DNA from 2 places in the Delftia sp. WSY_16 genome. Region 2 is predicted to be linked to the other one. Evidence: predicted binding sites of a transcription regulator. Region 2 holds the regulator's gene; the other holds the start of a gene.
The links. The regulator NrdR, encoded in region 2, represses ribonucleotide reductase genes. The targets are predictions, from matches to a motif close to CACNANATNTNGTG.
Positions count from the first base shown of each region.

Region 1: the regulator NrdR is predicted to act here: its motif matches at 4,357-4,370, upstream of ACF8O7_RS05395 (ribonucleoside-diphosphate reductase subunit alpha).

Region 1 covers NZ_JBICKS010000006.1:121,171-128,452, reverse strand. The annotation lists gene ACF8O7_RS05400 (ribonucleotide-diphosphate reductase subunit beta) at 11-1,105, opposite strand; gene ACF8O7_RS05395 (ribonucleoside-diphosphate reductase subunit alpha) at 1,312-4,230, opposite strand; gene ampD (1,6-anhydro-N-acetylmuramyl-L-alanine amidase AmpD) at 4,760-5,401, opposite strand; gene ACF8O7_RS05385 (sigma-54 dependent transcriptional regulator) at 5,388-6,902, opposite strand; gene ACF8O7_RS05380 (PAS domain-containing sensor histidine kinase) at 6,902-7,282, opposite strand, start outside.
Region 2 covers NZ_JBICKS010000019.1:8,255-15,536, forward strand. The annotation lists gene ACF8O7_RS09510 (lytic transglycosylase domain-containing protein) at 1-128, shown strand, start outside; ZMP/ZTP riboswitch at 265-440, shown strand; gene glyA (serine hydroxymethyltransferase) at 475-1,722, shown strand; gene nrdR (transcriptional regulator NrdR) at 1,745-2,200, shown strand; gene aroC (chorismate synthase) at 2,267-3,364, opposite strand; gene ACF8O7_RS09530 (helix-turn-helix domain-containing protein) at 3,690-4,061, shown strand; gene ACF8O7_RS09535 (CBS domain-containing protein) at 4,163-4,615, opposite strand; gene ACF8O7_RS09540 (O-acetylhomoserine aminocarboxypropyltransferase) at 4,722-6,020, shown strand; gene ACF8O7_RS09545 (alpha/beta fold hydrolase) at 6,043-6,852, shown strand; gene ACF8O7_RS09550 (acetamidase/formamidase family protein) at 6,901-7,282, opposite strand, start outside.

The DNA.
Region 1 (7,282 bases), on a different contig from region 2:
AGAGAAGCGATTAATCCCAGGAAAGTGCGCCTCCGGTTTGATACTCGATGACGCGTGTCTCAAAGAAGTTACGTTCCTTCTTCAAATCGATCATCTCGCTCATCCAGGGGAACGGGTTTTCCTCGTTGGGGAACAGGGCCTCCAGGCCGATCTGCGTGGCGCGGCGGTTGGCGATGTAGCGCAGGTAGCCCTTGAACATCGATGCGTTCATGCCCAGCACGCCGCGCGGCATGGTGTCCTCTGCGTAGCGGTATTCCAGCTCGACGGCCTTGACGAAAAGCGCCGTGATTTCTTCCTTGAATTCGGGTGTCCACAGCTGCGGATTTTCGAGCTTGAGCTGGTTGATCAGGTCGATGCCGAAGTTGCAGTGCATGGACTCGTCGCGCAGGATGTACTGGTACTGCTCGGCAGCGCCGGTCATCTTGTTCTGACGCCCCAGGGCCAGGATCTGCGTGAAGCCCACGTAGAAGAACAGGCCCTCCATCAGGCAGGCGAAAACGATGAGCGACTTCAGCAGCGTCTGGTCGGTCTCGAAGGTGCCGGTCTTGAAGCTGGGGTCCATGATCGCCTCGATGAAGGGGATCAGGAATTCGTCCTTGTCGCGGATGGAGGGAACCTCGAGATAGGCGTTGAAGATCTCGCCTTCATCCAGGCCCAGCGACTCCACGATGTACTGGTAGGCGTGGGTGTGGATGGCTTCCTCGAAGGCCTGGCGCAGCAGGAACTGGCGGCACTCGGGTGCGGTGATGTGGCGGTAGGTGCCCAGCACGATGTTGTTGGCAGCCAGCGAGTCGGCCGTCACGAAGAAGCCCAGGTTGCGCTTGACGATGCGGCGCTCGTCCTCGGTCAGGCCGTTGGGGTCCTTCCACAGGGCGATGTCGCGGTTCATGTTCACTTCCTGCGGCATCCAGTGGTTGGCGCAGGTGGCCAGGTACTTTTCCCAGGCCCACTTGTACTTGAAGGGCACCAGCTGGTTTACGTCGGTCTTGGCGTTGATGATTCGCTTGTCGGCGGCGTTGACGCGCTGGTGTGTGCCGGTGGCGGGGGCAGCTCCTGCGCCGGTCGGCGTGTTCGAGAGGGTGGCGTCGTCGTCAAAGGTCAGCATTGCAATTTTCTCCGGCATGCCCTGAGGCATATGTTCAGTTCATTCGGTGCGAAAGAGGCCTCTCTTTCTGCTCCGGTCAATGTAGGACCATGGGTGGCCTGGCATGTTGAGCAGGCCCAAGGTCCATGGCGAAGATCCTGCGCATGGCGCTGGCTGGCGGGCAGGGCGCGGGGCCTGCGCCGTGGCGAGGCCCCGCGCTGCGCGGCTTACTGGCAGGCTTCGCAGCCGGGATCGTCGATGGCGCAGAACTTGATGTCCGTCGCCGGGGCCTGGGCGCGTGCGGCGGCTGCCGCGGCTTCCAGGGCGCTGGAGGTGCTCACGGCAGCGGGCTGGGCGGCAGCCGTGGGCACTGCGTTGAGCACGCGGCTTTGCACCGTGGACTTCTCGATGTTGGTGGCGCTGGTGGTGCGCAGGTAGTAGGTGGTCTTCAGGCCACGCAGCCAGGCCAGCTTGTAGGTGTCGTCCAGCTTCTTGCCCGAGGCGCCGGCCATGTAGATGTTCAGGCTCTGGGCCTGGTCGATCCACTTCTGGCGGCGTGCAGCGGCCTCGACCAGCCAGGTGGGCTCGACCTCGAAGGCGGTGGCGTACAGGTTCTTGACGTCCTGGGGCACGCGGTCGATGGGGCGCAGCGAGCCGTCGAAATGCTTGAGGTCCATGACCATCACGTCGTCCCACAGGCCCAGGCGCTTCAGGTCGCGCACCAGGTACTGGTTGATGACGGTGAACTCGCCGGACAGGTTGGACTTGACCGACAGGTTGCCGAACGAAGGCTCGATGGAGGCATCGACGCCGACGATGTTGGAGATGGTCGCCGTGGGGGCGATGGCCACGCAGTTGGAGTTGCGCATGCCGTGCTGGCCGATCTTGGCGCGCAGCGCATCCCAGTCCAGGCGCGAGGAACGGTCCACTTCCACGTAGCCGCCGCGGGCCTTCTCCAGCAGGTTCAGCGTGTCCAGCGGCAGGATGCCCTGGTCCCACAGCGAGCCCTTGTAGCTGGAGTACTGGCCGCGTTCCCTGGCCAGTTCGGTGGAGGCCCAGTAGGCGTAGTAGCAGATGGCTTCCATCGACTGGTCGGCGAACTCGACGGCCGCGTCGCTGGCGTAGGCGATGCGCATTTCATAGAGCGCATCCTGGAAGCCCATCAGGCCCAGGCCCACGGGGCGATGGCGCAGGTTGGAGTCCTTGGCCTTCTGCACGGCGTAGTAGTTGATGTCGATCACGTTGTCCAGCATGCGCATGGCCGTGGTGATGGTCTTGCGCAGCTTGCCGTGGTCGATGGCGCCGTTGGTGATGTGGCGCGCCAGGTTGACCGAGCCCAGGTTGCAGACGGCGGTCTCGGTGTCGCTGGTGTTCAGCGTGATCTCGGTGCACAGGTTGGACGAGTGCACCACGCCGGCGTGCTGCTGGGGCGAGCGCACGTTGCAGGGGTCCTTGAAGGTGACCCAGGGGTGGCCGGTCTCGAACAGCATGGACAGCATCTTGCGCCACAGGTCCACGGCCGGGATGCGCTTGAACAGCTTGAGCTCGCCGGTTTCGGCCTTGGTTTCGTAGGCCGTGTAGGCGCGCTCGAAGGCTGCGCCGAAGAGGTCGTGCAGGTCGCCGACATCGGAGGGCGAGAACAGGGTCCACTGGCCCTTTTCCATGACGCGCTTCATGAACAGGTCGGGAATCCAGTTCGCCGTGTTCATGTCGTGCGTGCGGCGGCGGTCGTCACCCGTGTTCTTGCGCAGCTCGAGGAATTCCTCGATGTCCAGGTGCCAGGTCTCCAGGTACGTGCAGACGGCGCCCTTGCGCTTGCCGCCCTGGTTCACGGCCACGGCCGTGTCGTTGACCACCTTGAGGAAGGGCACCACGCCCTGCGACTCGCCGTTCGTGCCCTTGATGCGCGAACCCAGGGCGCGCACGCGCGTCCAGTCGTTGCCCAGGCCGCCGGCGAACTTGGACAGGAGGGCGTTTTCCTTGATCGACTCATAGATGCCGTCCAGATCGTCGGGCACCGTGGTCAGGTAGCACGAAGACAGCTGCGAGCGCAGCGTGCCGCTGTTGAACAGCGTGGGCGTGCTGCTCATGAAGTCGAAGGAAGACAGCAGTTCGTAGAACTCGATAGCGCGCGCGTTGCGGTCCTCTTCCTGCAGCGCCAGGCCCATGGCCACGCGCATGAAGAAGGACTGGGGCAGCTCGATGCGCGTCTTGCGCACGTGCAGGAAGTAGCGGTCATACAGGGTCTGCAGGCCCAGGTAGTCGAACTGCTGGTCGCGTTCGGCCTTGAGGGCGGCAGCCAGGCGGGGCAGGTCGTAGTTCAGCAGCTCGGGGTTGAGCAGCTCGTTGTCCACGCCCTTCTGGATGAAGCCGGGGAAGTAGGCGGCGTAGGCCGACTGGATGTCGGCAGGCTGCACGTCGTGGCCCATGACCTCGCGCACGATGGTGTGCAGCAGCAGGCGGGCGGTGACGTAGGTGTAGTCGGGGTCCTTTTCGATCAGCGTGCGCGCGGCCAGGATGGAGGCCTTGAAGACTTCTTCGATCGGCACGCCGTCGTACAGGTTGCGCAGCGTCTCGGCAACGATGGGCGCGGCCTGGATGTCGGCATTGAGGTTGCGGCAGGAGGCCTCGATCAAGGCCAGCAGGCGGGCCTGGTCCAGAGGAACGCGCTGGCCGTTGTCGGTCACATGCAGCACGGGGGCGGGCGCGGCCGCAGCGGCGGCAGCGGCCTCGGCGGCCTTCTTCTGCTCGGCACGTTCCTGGTTGCGGCGGTCGCGGTACAGCACATAGGCGCGCGCCACGTCGTGGTGGCCGCCGCGCATCAGGCCCAGCTCGACCTGGTCCTGCACGTCTTCAATATGGAAGGTGCCGCCGCCCGGACGCGAGCGCAGCAGGGCGCGCACCACGGCCTGGGTGAGCTCGTCCACGGTCTCGCGCACGCTGGCGGAGGCAGCGCCCTGGGCGCCGCGCACGGCCAGGAAGGCCTTGGTCAGCGCGACGGCGATCTTTTGCGGGGTGAAGGGCACCACGTCGCCGCTGCGGCGGATGATCTGGTAGCCGTCCTGCACGGACAGGTGATGGGCGGAGGAAGGATTGGCAGCATCACCGTGCGCAGCGGGAGCCAAAGAATTCAGTGCTTCTTGCATGAGTTTCCTCAACGGGTGTTTGTGGATAGAACGGACGCGGACCTGCACTGGGGGCAGGCTTGCTGGGAGATGGAATCGATGGCCGGATGTGCACACCGTTTTCACAGGGTGTGCACAGCTTGTGAACACTAGATATGGTGTCCGGCGTGCTCTCAGGCACTACCTGTAGTGTATCGCCGTCTCATGTACACGGGGTACTCACGGCCGGAAAACCGCTGTTTGCGCTGCGCCAAAACAGTGCCCAGCATGCAAGCCCATAGCAGCAGATCACCGCTGCGCGGTGGCTGGCGGGCGATGGCCTGTCGCAAGCCGCTACAGCCTTGCCGCTGCGCCGGTCGGACCGCCGAAAGCCCCATGAACAGTGGGGCTGCGACACATGCGTGAATTTGTAAAAAAAGATCAGGCCGGCACGGCGTGCGCCTGCGCGCCACATGGGTTGCTTTCTGGATTGACAGCGCACTTTTCCTGGGCCTGTGGACAAGCCGGCCTGCGTGCAAGGCCTGGCGCAGTCCGGCAGGAGGGTGTGTGCTTACGTGGAGGGCTGGCCGGCGCGGGGCGGCAGCTGCCAGTTCGCCGTGGCCTGGTGACGGGACAGCAGCCCGCGCAGCCGGGGCCAGTCGAAGCCGGGGCCGGGATCGCGTTTGCGGCCGGGCGCAATGTGCTCATGGCCTGCGAGATGGGCGACGGGGTAGCGTGCGGCGATGGCTTCGCACAGGTTCTCCAGGGCCGCATATTGCGCCGGCTCGAACGGCAGTCCCTCCAGGCCCTCCAGCTCTATGCCGATGGAGTCGTCGTTGCAGCGGTCCTTGCCGCGCCAGCTGGAGGCGCCCGCATGCCAGGCGCGCGCGTCACAGTCCACAAATTGCCAGACCTCGCCCAGGCGCGTGACGAAGAAATGGGCCGACACCTCCAGGCCGCGTATGCCCTGGTAGTAAGGATGGGCGTCCCAGTCGAGCTGGTTGGTGAACAGTTGCTGGACCGCCCCCGTACCGTACTCGCCGGGGGGCAGGCTGATGGAGTGCACGACGACCAGATCGACCAGGGCCTGGGCCGGGCGCTCGCCGAAGTTGGGCGAGGGCAGGTGGCGTGCCTGTTGCAGCCAGCCGCCTTGCCAGGTCCAGGCCGGGCCCATGGTCGTGGTGGCTGGTGCCTGCCGATCAGGCTTCGCCATGGCCGCCTCCGTCCGCCTCGGCGCTGGCGTCGCCGGGCAGGGCGATGTTCAGCCGGTCGATGCGGTAGCGGATCTGGCGCAGGCTCAGCCCCAGGCGCGCGGCCGTGGCCGTGCGGTTGAAGCCGTTTTCCTGCAGTGCCTGCACCAGGATGCCGCGCTCGCGCTCGTCCAGCCAGGCCTGCAGGTCGCGGGGCAGCTCCATGTCGGCAGGCTCCGGCGGCGGTGCGGCGCCGTCGTGCGCCTGGGTCTGCGTCGATGCGGGTGGAGCCGGCGGAGTGCCGCAGGGCAGCTGCATCTCGGGGTCTATGCGCAGCGGCCCTTCCTCGCCCAGCGTGATGGCGCGGTGCAGCAGGTTCTCCAGTTCACGCACATTGCCGGGCAGGGGCAGGCGGGCGATCTGCTCCAGGGAACGCTCGTCGATCTCGGGCATGGGCAGGCCCGACTCCTGCGACAGCCGTGCCAGCAATGCACGGCACAGCGCGGGCAGGTCCTCGCGGCGCTCGCGCAGCGGCGGAAGAAGTACTTCGATGACGTTGAGGCGGTAGTACAGGTCCTGGCGAAAACGTCCTGCCTGCACGTCGGCGGCCAGGTCGCGGTGGGTGGCGCTGACGATGCGCACGTCGGCTGCTTCCTCCTGCGCCGAGCCCAGGGGGCGCACGCGGCGTTCCTGGATGGCGCGCAGCAGCTTGGCCTGCATGGGCAGCGGCAGGTCGCCGATTTCGTCGAGGAACAGGGTGCCGCCGCGTGCCGCCTGGAAATAGCCGTCGCGGTCCTGGGTGGCTCCGGTATAGGAGCCCTTGCGGGCGCCGAAGAACTCGGCCTCCAGCAGGTTTTCGGGGATGGCGCCGCAGTTCACGGCCACCATGGGGCCGTGGGCGCGCTGGCTGCAGGCGTGCAGGGCGCGCGCCACCAGCTCCTTGCCCGTGCCCGACTCGCCGTGCACCAGCACCGGCGCCATGCCGCGCGCCACCTTGGCAATGCGCTGCTTGACGGCCTGCATGGCGGGCGACTCCCCAACCATGGCGTCGAGCGCCCCGCCGCCGCTGAGCACGGGGCTTGCGGCCGACGCCGCCGAGGGGCTGCGCGCCGGCATCACGCCGGGGGGCGGCACGCCGCCCACGCCCTGGGCGGCCGAGGCCACGACCAGGCGGAACTGCTTGAGGTCCACGGGCTTGGTCAGATAGTCGAAGGCGCCCGAGCGCAGGGCTTCGACGGCATTTTCGGCCGAACCGTAGGCGGTCATGACCACGCAGCGTTCTCGCCGCTGCTGGTTGCGCAGGTCCTGCAGCAGCTCCATTCCCATGCCGTCGGGCAGGCGCATGTCGGTGATGACCACGTCGAAGCGCTGGGTCTGCAGCTGTTCGCGCGCCTCGCCCACGCTGGCGGCGGTTTCCACGCGGTAGCCTTCGCGCAGCAGGGTCAGTTCATAGAGGGTGCGCAGATCCGGCTCGTCGTCCACGACAAGAATCGATGCGGCAGCGGGCAGGGAGTTCAAGGGCATCACACCACAATCTGGTCAAACAGGGAGGCCGGCAGAGCCGATGCGGCGCCGGCGCGGAACACGATGCTGAAGGCATTGCCCTCGACAGGGCCGTGCGGCGCGGGCCGCGACAGCCGCTGGTAGCTGATGCCTGCATCGTAGCGCTGGCACAGCTCGCGGCAGATGTACAGGCCCAGGCCGCTGGAGCGGCTTTCCGACGAGAAGAAGGGCTCGAACAGATGGCGCTGCACCGTGGGCTCCAGTGCGGCGCCGTCGCTCCAGACCTGCAGCCAGATCTGGCCTGCGGCCGGCGCGCCGGTCAGCACCTGCAGCGTATGCGGCTGCTGGGCGTTGCTGCGGTAGCGCTGGGCGTTGTCCAGCAGGTTCACCAGGATGCGGCG
Region 2 (7,282 bases):
CGGCCGAGGCAGCCGGACCTGCGGCCTCGGCTGCGTCCGCTGGCACCCCGGCAGTGCCGGTCAGCTCGAGCAGCATGTCCGCGCGCACCGAACAGGTGGCCCTGCAGACACAGGAGCCGGCGCTGTAACCGGAACCACCGACATGGCGCACGAAGCTGGCTAAGGCCAGCTTTTTTCATGCCTGCCTGCACCCGCTGATCTGCCAGGCAGGCGGCTTCGCCAACGCCCCTCGCCTGTCTTCGGCTCCATCAGCTCAGCTACACTAGCGGGGTACGCAACTGGCGATAGGCGCAGCCGCTTCACGCACCGCTGCCGCTGACGTGGAAACCAGCAGAAGGCCTGAAAAGAACCACCTTCTGTGAACCACCGGGGAGCGTACCGCCCAGCCTCCATGCGCACGCGGGATCTGGAGTGTTCCGCCGTTCGCCTGGGCAGCCCTTGGCCTCAAGGGAATTTCAAGTTCACAGGACTGCCATGTTTCAACGCACCAATACCGTCGAGAAGGTCGACGCCGAAGTCTTTGCCGCCATCCAGGCCGAGAACCTGCGTCAACAAGAACATATCGAGCTGATCGCCAGCGAGAACTACTGCTCGCCCGCCGTGATGGAAGCCCAGGGCTCCCAGCTCACCAACAAGTACGCAGAAGGCTATCCAGGCAAGCGCTACTACGGCGGCTGCGAGAACGTCGATGTGGTCGAGCAGCTTGCCATCGACCGCGTCAAGAAGCTGTTCGGCGCCGAGGCCGCCAACGTTCAGCCCAACTCCGGCTCCCAGGCCAACCAGGCCGTGCTCATGGCCTTTGCCAAGCCCGGCGACACCATCATGGGCATGAGCCTGGCCGAAGGCGGCCACCTGACGCACGGCATGCCGCTGAACATGTCGGGCAAGTGGTTCAACGTGGTCTCCTACGGCCTGAACGCCGAAGAAGCCATCGACTACGACAAGATGGAAGCGCTGGCGCGCGAGCACAAGCCCCGCATCATCGTGGCCGGCGCATCGGCCTACGCCCTGGCCATCGACTTCGAGCGCTTCGCCAAGATCGCAAAGGAAGTCGGCGCCATCTTCTGGGTGGACATGGCCCACTACGCCGGCCTGATCGCCGCGGGCGTGTACCCCAACCCCGTGCCCCACGCCGACGTGGTCACCACCACCACGCACAAGAGCCTGCGCGGCCCGCGCGGCGGCGTGATCCTGATGAAGGCCGAGCATGAGAAGGCCATCAACAGCGCCATCTTCCCCGGCCTGCAAGGCGGCCCGCTCATGCACGTCATCGCCGGCAAGGCCGTGGCCTTCAAGGAAGCACTGTCTCCCGAGTTCAAGGCCTACCAGGAGCAGGTCGTGAAGAATGCCAAGGTCGTCGCCGAAACGCTGACGGCCCGCGGCCTGCGCATCGTCTCCGGCCGCACGGAAAGCCACGTCATGCTGGTGGACCTGCGCGCCAAGGGCATTACCGGCAAGGCGGCAGAAGCCGCACTGGGTGCCGCCCACATGACGATCAACAAGAACTCCATCCCCAACGACCCCGAAAAGCCGATGGTGACCAGCGGCATCCGCGTGGGCACGCCCGCCATGACCACGCGCGGCTTCAAGGAAGAGGAAGCCCGCCTGACGGCCAACCTGCTGGCCGACGTGCTGGAGAACCCCAGCGACGAAGCCAACCTGGCTCGCGTGCGCGCCCAGGTGGCCGAGCTGACGGCCCGCTTCCCGGTCTACGGCGCCTGATTTGAGCGCATAGAGGCCTGCCATGAAGTGCCCGTTCTGCAGCCACCCGGACACCCAGGTCGTGGAGACCCGTGAGGCCGAGGATGGGGGCTTCATCCGCCGCCGCCGCCAATGCGGCGGCTGCGACAAGCGCTTCACCACCTATGAGCGGCCCGAGGTCAGCTTCCCCGCCATCGTCAAGAAGGACGGGCGGCGCATCGAGTACGAGCGCGCCAAGCTGCTGGGTTCGTTCAAGATTGCGCTGCGCAAGCGTCCCGTGAGCACGGAGCAGATCGATGCCGCCATCGAGCGCATCGAGGAACGGCTGCGCAACCTGGGCGAGCGCGAAGTGCTCTCCAGCCGCCTGGGCGAGATGGTGATGCGCGAGCTCAAGCTGCTCGACAAGGTCGGCTACATCCGCTACGCCAGCGTCTACCGCAGCTTCGAGGACGTGGACGACTTCAAGAACGTCATGGATGAAGTCCGCAATCCCGGCTGATCAGGCCGGCAGGACACAAGAAAGCCGCCCTTGGGCGGCTTTCTCTTTGGCGTCCTGGCAGCGCTTTCAGGGCGCCGCGGCAGGAATCGGCGCCAGGCCTGAATCGACGTCGCCGCACTGGGCGCGGTGGCGCAGGGCGTGGTCCATCACCACCAGGGCCAGCAACGCTTCGGCGATGGGCGCGGCGCGGATGCCCACGCAGGGGTCATGGCGACCCTTGGTGATGACTTCGGTGCTCTGGCCCTGGGTGTCGATGGACTCGCGCGGCGTGATGATGGAACTGGTGGGCTTGATGGCGATGCGCACCTCCAGATCCTGGCCCGTGCTGATGCCGCCCACGATGCCACCGGCGTTGTTGCTGCGAAAACCTTCAGGACTCAGCGAGTCGCCGTGCGTGGTGCCGCGCTGGACCACGCTGTCGAAGCCCGCGCCGATCTCCACGGCCTTGACGGCGTTCAGGCCCATCATGGCGTAGGCGACGTCGGCATCGAGGCGGTCATACAGCGGCTGGCCCAGGCCCACCGGCATGCCACTGGCCTGCACGCGCAGCGCGGCGCCGCAGGAGTCGCCCGACTTGCGCAGCGCATCCATGTATTCCTCGTAGCGGGACACATCGGCCACCGGCGCAAAGAAGGGATTGTTGCGCACATGCTCCCAGCTCTCGAAGGGCAGCGACAGCTCGCCCACCTGGGTCATGCAGGCGCGGAACTCGGTGCCGAATTTTTCCTTGAGCCACTTCTTGGCCACGGCGCCGGCCGCCACCGTGGGCGCCGTCAGCCGTGCGGAGGAGCGGCCGCCGCCGCGCGGATCACGGATGCCGTACTTCTGGAAGTAGGCGTAGTCGGCATGGCCGGGACGAAAGCTTTGCGCAATGTTGGAGTAGTCCTTGCTGCGCTGGTCGGTATTGCGGATCAGCAAAGCGATCGGCGTGCCCGTGGTACGGCCTTCGTAGACGCCCGAGAGGATTTCCACCGCGTCCGGCTCGTTGCGCTGCGTCACGAACTTGCTGGTGCCGGGGCGGCGGCGGTCCAGGTCGTGCTGGATGTCCGCCTCGCTCAGTGCCATGCCAGGCGGGCAACCGTCGATGACGCAGCCGATGGCCGGGCCATGCGATTCGCCGAAGTTGGTGACAGTGAATAGGGTTCCGAAGGTGTTGCCGCTCATAGGCCGATGATTATGCCCGGGTCGCCCCCAGGCGCCGCTCCCGCTGCAGCGGTGCATTGCGCAGGCAGCCATCTCCTGCAAAGAAACAATAAAACTATCAAATTACAAATATTGATAGCTAGAATTACAGAACATTGTTCTTCAACCGCCTGCGGACCATCCCTCAGGCACCAGCCGCAACTTGCGGGAGATTCGTGAAATGCAGACCTCTTCCGGCTCAACGCAACGCCAGGATCGCAGCGATCCTGCGAGCAGCACTCCACCGCCCTCACCCATCCTTCAACAGGATGCCGGTGACCAGAATCTTCACCCCACCCTGATGACCATGCTGCTGGTCTCAGCCAGGCCCGATGATTTCAGAACCCGCAACCGGCTTGCCCAGGCCAAGCAGTACATGCGGGCCCGGCTGGATGACCCCGAGCTCAAGCCGCTGCAGGTGGCCCAGGGCCTGGGCATGTCGCTGCGCAGCCTGGCGCGCCTGTTCGCCACCGAGGGACTGACTCCCAGCCGCTGGCTCTGGAACGAGCGCCTGGCCCAGGCCCACCTGCTGCTGCAGGCCGACAATGCGCGGCGCGTGACCGATGTGGCGATGGCCTGCGGCTTCACCAGTTTCTCGCACTTCAGCCGCGTCTTCAGGCAGGCCTATGCCGTGCCGCCCAGCGCATTGCTCAAGCCCCGGCGCAGCAGCGTGCATTGAACGGGCTTGCGCCCGGCCGTAAAAAAACCAAGGCCTGCGCCGCGTTCTGCGGTCGCAGGCCTTGCTGCATGGGCAGGGACGGTCTTGCCGCGACCGGATGATCAGTCCGCGCCCTGGCGCTCGCCTTCGGGCCAGTCGCGGATATAGGCCTTGAGCATGCGGTTCTCGAAGTTCTGGCTGTCCACCACGGCCTTGGCCACGTCGTACAGGCTGATCACGCCCATCAGCATGCGCTTGTCCATCACCGGCATGTAGCGCGCATGGCGGTCCAGCATCATGCGGCGCACCTCGTCCATGTCGGTTTCCATGGTGCAGGTCATGGGAGCGTCGTCCATGGCCGAGCGCACCAGCGTCTCGCCCACGCCGCCGTGCTTGACAAAGCCCTGGATCACTTCGCGGAAGGTCAGCATGCCGACCACGTCGCCGTGCTCCATGACCACGAGGGAGCCGATATCGCGCTCGGACATCACCTGCACCGCGCTGGCCAGGCTTTCGTCCGGCGACACCGTGTAGAGGGTGTTGCCCTTGACGCGCAGGATGTCACTTACTTTCATGCCGTATCTCCAAGATTGTCTGTGTCGCCGTGGTTGCGGCAAGCCCATGTCTGCCGGGAAATATAGCCCACAATGCCCGCTTGCCTTGACAACCATGGAGACAGGAATGCCCGGCTACTCGGATCCCGGCTTTGACACTCTGGCGCTGCACGCGGGCGCACAGCCCGACCCCGCCACCGGTGCGCGCGCGACGCCCATCCACCTCACGACCTCGTTCGTGTTCGAGTCCAGCGACCATGCGGCCTCGCTGTTCAACCTGGAGCGCCCAGGCCACGTCTACAGCCGCATCTCCAATCCCACGAATGCTGTGCTGGAGCAGCGCGTCTCGGCCCTGGAAGGCGGCGTGGGCGCCATCGCCGTGGCCAGCGGCCAGGCGGCGCTGCACCTGTCGGTGGCCACGCTCATGGGCGCGGGCAGCCACATCGTGGCCAGCACGGCGCTGTACGGCGGCTCGCAGAACCTGCTGCACTACACGCTGGCGCGCTTCGGCATAGAAACCACCTTCGTCAAGCCCGGCGACATCGACGGCTGGCGCGCCGCGGTGCGCCCCAACACCAAGCTGTTCTTCGGCGAGACGGTGGGCAACCCGGGCCTGGATGTGCTGGACATCCCCACCATCAGCGCCATCGCGCATGAGGCCGGCGTGCCGCTGCTGGTGGACTCCACGCTGACCTCGCCCTGGCTGATGAAGCCGTTGGAGCATGGCGCGGACATCGTCTACCACTCGGCCACCAAGTTCCTGTCGGGCCACGGCACCGTGGTCGGGGGCATCGTGGTGGATGGCGGCAGCTTCGACTGGGAAAAGTCGGGACGCTTCCCGGAGCTGACCGAGCCCTACGACGGCTTCCACAACATGGTGTTCAGCGAGGAAAGCAGCACTGGCGCCTTCCTTCTGCGCGCACGCCGCGAAGGCCTGCGCGACTTCGGCGCCTGCATGAGCCCGCACACGGCCTGGCTGATCCTGCAGGGCATAGAGACGCTGCCGCTGCGCATGGAGCGCCATATCCGCAACACCGAGAAGGTGGTGCAATTCCTGGCCAGCCATCCGCTGGTGGGCCGCGTGGGCCACCCGCTGCTCGATACCCATCCCTCGCACCAACTCGCCAAGAAGCTGCTGCCGCGCGGCGCAGGCTCGGTGTTCAGCTTCGACATCAAGGGCAACCGCAACCAGGGCCGCAAGTTCATCGAGACGCTCAAGGTCTTCAGCCACCTGGCCAACGTGGGCGACTGCCGCAGCCTGGTCATCCACCCTGCCAGCACCACGCACTTCCGCATGAGCGACGAGGCGCTGGCCCAGGCCGGCATCGGCCAGGGCACGATCCGCCTGTCCATCGGGCTGGAAGACGCAGACGACCTGATCGACGACCTCAAGCGCGCCCTCAAGGCGGCCGAGAAGGCCGCGTGAATCGGCAAGGGAGACACCAACAATGAAGATCGATGTTCACGGCCACGCCATCTACGCCTATACCGGCGGCAAGGCCTTCAATCCCGCACAGCCGACGGCCATCCTCATCCACGGCGTGCTGTGCGACCACAGCGTCTGGGCACTGCAAAGCCGTTACCTGGCCAACCACGGCTGGAACGTGCTGGCCATAGACCTGCCGGGCCACTGCCGCAGCGCAGGCGATGCGCCGGCCAGCGTGGAGGCGGCGGCGGATTTCATCGGCCAGCTCATGGATGCGGCAGGCATCGAGAAGGCCGCGCTGGTCGGCCACAGCTGGGGCAGCCTGATCGCCATGGAAGCGGCCGCGCGGCTGGGCGCGCGCGTCAGCCACCTGGTGCTGGTGGGCACGGCCTACCCGATGAAGGTCTCGCCCGCCCTGCTGGACTCCGCGCTCAGCACGCCAGAGCAGGCCATCCGCATGGTCAATGTGTTCTCGCGCGCCACGCTGGCGCCACCCAGCGGCGCAGGCAGCTGGGTGTTCGGCGCCGGCATGGCGCTGGGCCGGCGCGTGCTGGCCAGCAATGACCGCACCAACCTGCTGCACACCGGCTTCAAGGCCTGCGACAGCTACGCGGGCGGCGAGGCGGCCATGGCGGCGCTGCAATGCCCGGTCCTGTTCGCCCTGGGCGAGCAGGACCAGATGACGCCGCCCAAGGCCGCCAAGGGCCTGATCGAGGCGGCCCGGGGCGCGCAGCGCCAGGTCAGCATCGTGCACCTGCCCAGCGGCCACAACCAGATGACCGAGGCGCCCGACCAGACGCTGTTCGCCATCCGGGATTTCCTGGCGCGCTGAGACCGGCCGGGTCCTGCCCGCAGGGCAGGCACGCACTCACTCACGCACTCACGCCCCGCGCGCGGGGAAGATGCTCTTTTTCACGAGCGCGTGCACGCCCCAGTTGCCATCCACCACCTGGGTGATGCCGAAGTCCACGGCGATCGACATCAGCGAGATGGCCTCGTCCTCTCCCAGCCCCTGGGTGGTCATGAGGAAGTGGCGCATCTTGTGATAGGCGTCGCGCAGAGCCAGGTCCACGGAAGACTTCTTGAAGATCTGGTTTTGCGCATCCGGCCCCAGCTCCGCCAGGTAGTTGGCGTAGCTGAAGCCGTGCAGCAGCCATTCGTCCTGGGTTTCGAGCAGCGGATAGGCCAGTTCGGCCAGCGGCGTTCCAGGCAGGTCCGCCTTCTTGTGCAGGATCAACTGGAAGGTGCCGGTCAGCGAGCAC